DNA from 3 places in the Sporosarcina sp. P19 genome. Region 3 is predicted to be linked to each of the others. Evidence: riboswitches for the same ligand, from Rfam matches in the RefSeq annotation. Region 3 holds a riboswitch; each other region holds the start of a gene.

Region 1 (3,126 bases), on a different contig from region 3:
GCTCTGGAAGCAAGAAGTTCATAACAGAGAAAATAGACTTTTTCATTTCTCCAGCGTACTCTGTACCACCGATCAAGACGATGCGCTTTTCAAGCGACACAATGATGAACGTTTCAGAGTTTGTGCCATCCACTTTTGGATCCGCTTTGAATGAAGGGGCAGCCAAAATTGTGAATTGCGATTCGTGTGCTTTTAATTCTTCTTCGGTTGGACGGATGAATAATTGGTGAACAAACAGATTTTGCCAAGCTAATTCATTAATTACTTGGATAGACAATTGAGAGTCTTTATCTGCTCCTGCAAACCCTTTAAATACAAAGAGTTCATCTTTTAACTTCAAATGATCAATGACTTTCGTGTATAATGAATCAAAGATCTCTTCTGAAATCGGACTGTTCGTGCTACCCCAATCTACTTTATCCTTAGACACTGCATCTTCAACGATGAATTTGTCCTTAGGTGAGCGTCCTGTATATTTACCTGTACGTGCAGTGATCGCACCGTCGGCAGAAAGTTTGGCTTCGTCTCTTGCTACTGCTTTTTCCGTTAATTCTGCCACAGACGCTTGGATCGTCACGTTGCTTCCACTAAGAAGACTTTTTAAGCTATCATCAATTTTTGCAGATATCATGTTTACATACCGTCCTTTGCGTAGTCGATTTATTTTTATCTTAATAAGAATATCCTAATTCGTAAATAGTATAACACATTAAGAATATTAATCTATACTAATGGAAAACTCAAGTGATTTAGGATAAATAATTTGACAAAATCCAAACTTTTTAATACGATGTGACATGAACGGATACTCTTATCCCGAGTTGGTGGAGGGTACAGGCCCTGTGAAACCCGGCAACCTGCAATAGACGTACGTCTAACGCGAAGGTGCCAAACCTGAAGCAAGGTTTAATTCCTTGGACGATAAGAGTGAAAGGTGCTGCGCGTGAAATTTTGCCTTTTACTCATGGATTGAAAATGAGTGGAGGGCTTTTTATATTGTCTAGCCCTGAATCCTTATGGTATATGCTTGACGTCTAGGCGTGGAACTTTACCAGGGACTTATGAGAGTACCGTATCATGATGCTTAATATAGGGGGAAACAAAATGACAAACCGTCGACTGTTTACATCAGAATCAGTTACAGAAGGCCATCCTGACAAGATGTGCGACCAAATATCAGACGCAATTTTAGATGCGATCCTAACGGAAGATCCAAATGCGCGTGTGGCATGTGAAACGAGCATCACGACTGGACTCGTATTAGTAATGGGAGAAATCACTACGACAACGTATGTGGATATTCCAAAAGTCGTTCGCGACACTGTAAAGGAAATCGGGTATGTTCGTGCGAAATATGGCTTCGATTACGAGACGTCCGCTGTACTTACTTCCATTGACGAGCAATCACCTGAAATCGCTGCAAGTGTCAACGTGGCACTCGAAGCACGTGAAGGTTCTATGTCAGATGAAGAATTAGATGCAATCGGTGCAGGAGACCAAGGTCTAATGTTTGGATATGCATGTAACGAAACACCGGAATTAATGCCTTTACCAATTAGTCTTTCTCATAAATTGGCACATCGCTTGGCGCAGGCACGTAAAGAGGAACTTATTACGTATTTACGTCCTGACGGAAAAACACAAGTAACGGTAGAATACGATCAAGATAATAATCCCGTGCGAATTGACACAATCGTTATTTCCACACAACATCACCCTGAAGCGACACTCGAGCAAATTGAGAAGGATATTAAGGAAGTTGTCATTGATGCAGTAGTTCCAAAAAACTTATTGGACGAGCATACTAAATACTTCATTAATCCTACTGGCAGCTTTGTTGTAGGTGGACCTCAAGGAGACTCCGGTCTAACTGGACGTAAAATCATCGTTGATACGTACGGTGGATATGCTCGTCATGGTGGCGGTGCTTTCTCGGGGAAAGACGCTACAAAAGTAGACCGTTCCGCTTCTTATGCAGCACGCTATGTTGCAAAGAACATCGTTGCAGCAGGACTTGCTGAACACTGTGAAGTTCAGTTGGCGTATGCTATTGGAGTAGCGAGCCCGGTTTCCATTTCGATCAATACATTCGACACCGGTAAACTTTCCGAGACTCAATTAGTGGAGTTCGTACGCGAATTATTTGACCTTCGTCCAGCGGGAATCATTAAAATGCTTGACCTGCGTCGTCCAATCTACAAACAAACAGCAGCATACGGTCACTTCGGCCGCACTGATATCGAATTGCCATGGGAACAGACGGATAAAGTGGAAGCGTTGAAAGAACTTGCTAGTAACGTACGCGTGAAACACTAAAGTACTGGAATGCAGAAAGAGAACTCACAGTCTCTTTCTGCATTTTTTATTTGTTCGCTGGCGAAATATGAAGATGAATCACTTCATAGTCTGCCTCTTTATAAGCTACTTGCAATCCGTTAGCTTCAATATCTTTTTTTAACACCTTCTTTTGCTTCACTTCCACATCAAACGAACTGCTGAATGGATAATTCTCCACCTTAATCGTGTGCTGATCTGCAAAGTATATTTCAATTCGTCCTATCGGTAATGAATGGAAATTATCTGGAGAAGGAATCCCATCACGAAAAAATATATGTTCATTTGCTTTGTCGACACCTGGTTCATTCACACAGCAATACAAGGAAAAATTATCACCAAGCTGAAGCAAAGCGAAATGCTTTTCAAATAGTTCTTTATTGAAACCCTCGACTTCTTTACGTAAACGTTCTCGACGACTCTGTTCACCCTCAATAAATAGCTTTGCTTCTTTCCCGTTATTGCCCTGTATAAACTGTTCATAATGAAGACTGCAAAGTATAGCTGCATAAAGATCTATATTTTCTACAACATCAATCCCTTGACGATAAAGTACCGTTTTAGGGAGAAAAGGAAAGTCAGTGAATTGAAATGGTTTAGACTTCGCATCATTCCAAAAAGGCTGTTCGTCAAAAGGAGCCCAACCGATGTCATGGTTCCTAATGGCAGTTAGTACAGAATGACGCCATTGATCATCAGGAAACATCTCCTTTTTCCAGTGTTTCATTAAATCTTCAGCTAGGTGTGCATGATGATGTTGTTGCACGAAGCTGAATGACTTTTTGTGTTCAC
Region 2 (3,126 bases), on a different contig from region 3:
CCATCAAATGTGATTGTAAGCCGATAAGATTGTGATCACGGCACGTTAAATGTACAAGCGGGCGGATATTATGTTTCATCTTAACGATTGAGCCCATCGCCATGTTGCTGATGCGAGGGGAAGCAAGGGAATTATCTGCCATTGTTATAGCATCAACTCCTGCGTCATATAACACATTTGCACCCTTGATATAATCTTCTGTTTCCAAGTGGCGCGGTGTATCTAGTTCTACAATTACCGTACGCTCTGTTTTCGCTTTTTCATGAAGAGGTTGATGTTTTGTAGGTCCCGCTTCATGAATCACGATAGGCTTTTCCGGATGTACGACCTTTTCTGTGATAGGTGCAAGTCGCGCTAACTGTGTTTTCGCTGCTTTAATATGCTTAGGTGTTGTCCCGCAACATCCACCGATCAACCGAACGCCTTGATCACGAAGTAATACAGCAGCGCGTCCGAAGTATTCTGCTTCTGATTCATAGACAATACGCCCATCTTCCACATCTAATAGACTGGCGTTTGGATATGCGGATAAAAATGCTTTTTCCGGTAATGTAACATTATCGAATGCTTGAATCGTGTGGTAAGGGCCTAAGCGACAGTTGACACCTACGATATCTGCTCCAAGAGATTCAAGTTGATGAAGTGCATCATTTAATGAAAGCCCATTCTGTAATACGCCGGGATCATGCATAGAAACTTGTGCGATCAATGGAACATCCGTGATTTTCTTTAACGTTGTCACAACAGATGATAACTCTTCAAAGTCGTAATATGTTTCCAATAGAAGACCATCCGGATCACCTGCCAATAATGCATTGGCTTGTTCTAGTACGACTTTTTCTATTTCATCCAATGTAGCATCGCTTTTACGTATGCCACGCAGGCCGCCAATTGTACCGAGTACAAATTGTCCCCCAGGTGCTGCTGCGCGTTTTGCAATTTGAATGGCCGCTTTATTGAATTCCGTTACACGACTTTCTAATCCGTAGCGAGCTAATTTGTTCGCATTTGCACTGTAAGTGTTCGTCTGTATAATATCTGCGCCGGCTGCGATGTAGTCTTGGTGAATCTGCTCTATAATTTCAGGCTTTTCTACGTTTAGTTCTTCATAACAGTAATCAATTCCGTAAGAATATAAAATCGTCCCCATTGCACCATCTGCCGTTAAGACGTTTGTTTGTAGTTTATCTAGCAATGACATAATTCCATCTCCCCTTTGCTTTTTCTAATCAAAAAAAGCCTTCAAGTATATTAGAAGGCTTTGTAATCTCAATGACTAGTTCCCTCTCATCTTTTCAGAGTGTCAATTTGACAGACTGCTGGAAGTAGCACCTTGCCTATATGGCTGGTTGCTGAAGCGTCGAAGGGCCAGTCCCTCAGCTTCTCTTGATAAGATATGTTTCTTATTCAATTATTTAGATTATTCTAACCACATCATAGCGGCTTTGTTGGATATCGTCAAGTGAATGTTTGGTGAAGTTCGAAGTGCGGAGTTAGAGCATAGAGAAATTGCGATATATATGCTAAAATCAATGAAACAACTCGAAAAGGTGAGGAATTATGCGATTCTTTAAATACTCATTTCCAATCGCTGTTCTTGTAGGTACAATTGCTTGGATTATGATAGGTAGCAATTACGAAGAAGTTGCTTATGATATGCGAGTGTACATTACAATTGCGGCTGCTATATTCAGTGGTTTGATCTCAAGCGTTTTGTTTCGTAAAGAAAAAGAAGAACAGATTGATGAGAAGAAGTAGGCTGTCAGCATTTTGCTGCAGTCTTTTTTTATTTGTTTTTATGGGTTAACTATAAAATAAAAGGTGTTGACATATTGTGTGTTAACTATTATTGTTTTTATGATAACTAATATAAAAGAGGTGACATGATGGCGACAGCAACGGAGAGGCAACCGGTAAGTAGGTTTAGTGCATTAACCATTGTATACAGTGGGATGTTCGCGTCATTAATGATGATTGGAGCAAATATTACATCCTTTGTGCCGTTTTTAGTAGTTGGTGGAGTACCTATTACATTGCAAACGTTTTTCGCAATCTTATCAGGACTATTACTTGGCAGTCGTCTAGGTGCGTTATCTATGACGGTATATATGTTAATAGGATTAGCAGGTGCACCGGTCTTCGCTAAATTTTCAGGCGGCTTCGGTCAGATCTTGAGTCCGACGTTTGGCTTTATTCTTACGTTCATTTTAATAGCTTATGTAGCCGGGAAGATTGTCGAGCGAAGTCAGACCATGCCTGCTTATATAACCGCGGCACTGGTCGCTACGGCAATCAACTATATAGTAGGCACAAGCTGGATGTATTTTGCGTACAAGATGTGGGCTGCTGCACCAGACGTGTTTACCTACAAGATCGCATGGCTATGGATGATGCCTCCGTTGCCAAAAGATCTAATTCTGGCTGTACTGTCAGGCATATTCGCGTTTAGAATCTCAAAACACTTGAAAGTGAGGCGTACGCTATAATGAACTACCAAAGGCTGGCTACTCAAGTACTGGAAGGGCATGAAGTAACTGATGAGGAATCACTCGCAATATTGAATAGCCCAGATGAAGATTTGCTATTATTACTGCACGCGACGTACTCGATTCGATCACATTACTTCGGAAATAAGGTAAAGCTGAATATGATCATCAATACGAAATCAGGATTATGTCCGGAGAACTGTGGTTATTGCGCACAATCCATCATTTCAAAAGCACCTGTCGAAAAGTATGCGATGATGAAATCGGAAGAGATACTAGAAGGTGCAGAACGTGCTGCCGCTAATAAAGCGGGCACCTATTGCATCGTAGCAAGTGGACGGGGACCGCGTGACAGTGAACTGGACATAGTCATTGATTCTGTTAAGCAGATAAAAGAAAAACACAAAGGAATGACGGTATGTGCTTGCCTAGGTATTTTGAAGCCAGGCCAAGCAACCCGTTTGAAAGAGGCGGGCGTAGATCGCTACAACCACAACTTGAACACATCCGCAGAGCATCACGAAAGTATAACTACATCGCATACATACGATGATCGTGTAAACACTGTAGGGTTGGCCAAAGAAGCGGGCATATCTCCATGTTCAGGCGTCATCGTTGGCATGCGGGAAACAAAGCAAGA
Region 3 (3,126 bases):
TTCAGTGGACTTTTCTCCTCCACAAGCAGCCAAGGCCGCAACCAACGCAGTAAGAATGATTGTAAGTACCAGTTTCTTCATAATCCATCTCTCCCCTACTATCTTTTATCTATCATTTTTGAAATTCGATCTCCGCCAAATTGAATCAACTGCACTAGCACTATTAAAATCGCAACGGTGACTAGCATAATACTGTCGTCATATCGGTAATAGCCGAAACGAATCGCCAAGTCCCCAATCCCGCCTCCGCCAACAAACCCAGCCATGGCTGAATAGGCAACTAAGTTAATTAGTGTCAGTGTAAGTCCTTGGATAATACTCGACTTAGATTCAGGTAATAACACATTCCAAATAATCATCCACGGCGACGCACCCGTTGATATGGCAGCCTCTATAACTCCTTTGTCTATTTCACGCATGGATGTTTCAACAATCCTAGCAAAGAAAGGAATGGCTGCCACGGAAAGCGACACACTTGCAGCTGCCGGTCCAATCGTATTTCCAACAATCAGTTTCGTCAGAGGTATTAGGGCTACAAGTAGTATGATGAATGGGATGGATCGAATAATATTAACGAAAAAACCAACTACTGAATTTATTGCACGGTTCTCTAAAAATAACCCTTTATCTGTTGTAAATAACAGAACCCCGAGCGGCAATCCAATAATCAGTGCAATTGTAAGCGAGATGCCGATCATATAAAGTGTTTCACCAAATGCTTTTGTAATATCCGGCATGAGTTCCATAATGTGAGATAGATCAAACATGTTGTCGGATCACCTCCACTTGTGCATTTTGTTCGAGTATGTATGCAATCGCCTGCTCTACTTCGTCACGCTCACCTTGCAATTCCATTAAGAAAATCCCAAGTGCTCGTTCTTGAATATATTCAATCGACCCATGCAGGAAGTTTCCTTTCACTCTATACTTCTGCATAGTATCGGAAATCACACCCTCCATGGCTACTTCACCTTTAAAAGTGATTTTTATCAGTGTACCAGCCAAGGTGGACATGACGGTATCCGGGATTTCATAAGACACTACACTACTAATAAACTCTTTCGTCAAAGGTTGAACTGGATTAGAAAAGATGTCATACACTTGCCCTTCTTCAATGACTTTTCCGTCTTGCATAATCGCCATGCGATCACAAATTTCTTTTACGACATTCATCTCATGCGTAATTAACACAATGGTGATATTCAATTCTTTATTGATCTTTTTCAACAATCGTAAAATGGACATCGTCGTGTTAGGATCCAGTGCAGATGTCGCTTCATCACAAAGCAAAACGGATGGATTATTAGCTAGGGCTCTCGCAATTCCAACGCGTTGCTTCTGTCCTCCGCTCAACTGAGCAGGATATACATCGCGTTTTTCAGACAGACCTACCATTTCAAGAAGTTCCATTACACGTGCCTCTATTTTGTTTGACGGCATTTTTGCTGCTTGTAAAGCAAATGCGATATTTTCGAAAATCGTCTTTTGGCTAATTAAATAAAAGTGCTGAAAAATCATTCCAATCTTCAAGCGCGCCTGCCGAAGTTGTACCCCTGATAGTTTCGTTAAATTTACATCATCAATTAAGATCGTGCCGCTCGTTGGTGTCTCCAACAAATTCAAACAGCGTATGAGAGAACTTTTTCCCGCACCTGAATAACCGACAATACCAAATATTTCTCCAGTCTCGATGTCTAGTGATACATCATCTACACCTTTTACCACTTTTTCTTTTGTCTGATAGACTTTAGACAAATGTTGAATTTGGATCATCTTCTCACTTCTTTCTACATTCAAGTAAATAATCATCAAAAATAGTAAGTTTTTAAAAATTTTTCTAAATAAAAAAATCTTTCATTTTTCTAAATGAAAGAAGTACTGAAATACACTCAGCTTATCTCTCAGATGGAAAACCATGCTGTAGGATTTGGCACCTTCCTTGTTTCATTCAAGGGGTTGCTGGACTTCATCGGGCCTCTTCCCTCAGTCGCTCTTGATAAGAGATTACTATTAAATTATATGCGTAAAACATATACTAATCTGAATTTACAAAACTGTCAAGGCGAATAACAACAAGTCAGTAGAATATCCGACTCATTCTATCAACATTACTTTCCTTTTGCCTAATCTTCGCAATCATCTGGAATCGAATGCCCAACCTTTTATTGAAAAGTCTAGTATGATCTATGTATACTTAACGCAAATACCCTACCAAAGAAAGAAGGAATAGACTATGGCTTTATCTAACCGTTTACAAAATCTCCCTCCACATTTCTTTACGTTATTATTAAATAAAATAGAAAAGGCTATGGATGAAGGCAGAGATGTAATTAATCTCGGACGCGGAAACCCTGATCAGCCAACACCTCCCCATATTATTAAAGCATTGCAAGAAGCTGTTGAAGATCCAGCGACACACGGCTACTCTCCATTCAGAGGAACACTTGCTTTAAAACAAGCTGTGGCTGAATACTATCAGCGTGAATATGATGTCACGATTGACCCTGAAACAGAAGTCGCGGTACTCGGTGGCACGAAAATAGGTGTCGTAGAACTTCCTTTAGCTATTATGAATGAAGGAGACTTATTATTACTGCCAGACCCTGGCTATCCTGACTACTTATCAGGTGTGAGCTTAGCGGGTATTCGATATGATACGATGCCACTACGTAAGGAGAATGAATTTCTTCCTGATTACGATAAACTGACGGATGATCAGAAAAAAGATGCCAAACTAATGTACTTAAATTATCCAAGTAATCCAACAGGCGTCACAGCAACTCCCGAGTTTTATGAAAAAACTGTGGCGTTTGCCAAAGAAAATCAGATTGCCGTCTTACAAGATTTTGCGTATGGTGGAATTGGTTTTGAAGGCCAGAAACCGATTAGCTTTTTACAAACTGAGGGGGCAAAGGAAGTCGGCATTGAAATGCTGTCCCTTTCCAAAATGTATAATATGGCAGGCTGGCGAGTAGGTTTTGCAGTCGGTAACTCTGAAATAATAGAAGCATTAAATGTATTGCAAGACCACTTATTCACTAGCATTTTCCCGGCAGTTCAACGTGCCGCAATTGAAGCATTGACAGGTCCTCAACAATGCGTTGAAGAATTAGTTGCGCTCTATGA

Evidence for each region. A riboswitch is a leader RNA that binds a small molecule or an ion and turns the genes downstream of it on or off. The one in region 3 is predicted to bind S-adenosylmethionine.
Region 1: linked by a shared signal. The riboswitch ahead of metK (methionine adenosyltransferase) and the one ahead of CSV74_RS09230 (methionine ABC transporter ATP-binding protein) in region 3 are both predicted to bind S-adenosylmethionine.
Region 2: linked by a shared signal. The riboswitch ahead of CSV74_RS08945 (bifunctional homocysteine S-methyltransferase/methylenetetrahydrofolate reductase) and the one ahead of CSV74_RS09230 (methionine ABC transporter ATP-binding protein) in region 3 are both predicted to bind S-adenosylmethionine.

The regions. Positions count from the first base shown of each region.
Region 1 is NZ_PDYR01000009.1:123,678-126,803, reverse strand. Features, by position in the region: gene pckA (phosphoenolpyruvate carboxykinase (ATP)) at 1-631, opposite strand, end outside; SAM riboswitch class I at 809-928, shown strand; gene metK (methionine adenosyltransferase) at 1,105-2,316, shown strand; gene CSV74_RS11155 (DUF3891 family protein) at 2,363-3,126, opposite strand, start outside.
Region 2 is NZ_PDYR01000006.1:156,244-159,369, reverse strand. Features, by position in the region: gene CSV74_RS08945 (bifunctional homocysteine S-methyltransferase/methylenetetrahydrofolate reductase) at 1-1,201, opposite strand, end outside; SAM riboswitch class I at 1,285-1,396, opposite strand; gene CSV74_RS08940 (hypothetical protein) at 1,561-1,758, shown strand; gene CSV74_RS08935 (biotin transporter BioY) at 1,887-2,486, shown strand; gene bioB (biotin synthase BioB) at 2,486-3,126, shown strand, end outside.
Region 3 is NZ_PDYR01000007.1:50,560-53,685, reverse strand. Features, by position in the region: gene CSV74_RS09240 (MetQ/NlpA family ABC transporter substrate-binding protein) at 1-81, opposite strand, end outside; gene CSV74_RS09235 (methionine ABC transporter permease) at 99-767, opposite strand; gene CSV74_RS09230 (methionine ABC transporter ATP-binding protein) at 760-1,773, opposite strand; SAM riboswitch class I at 1,892-2,003, opposite strand; gene CSV74_RS09225 (pyridoxal phosphate-dependent aminotransferase) at 2,234-3,126, shown strand, end outside.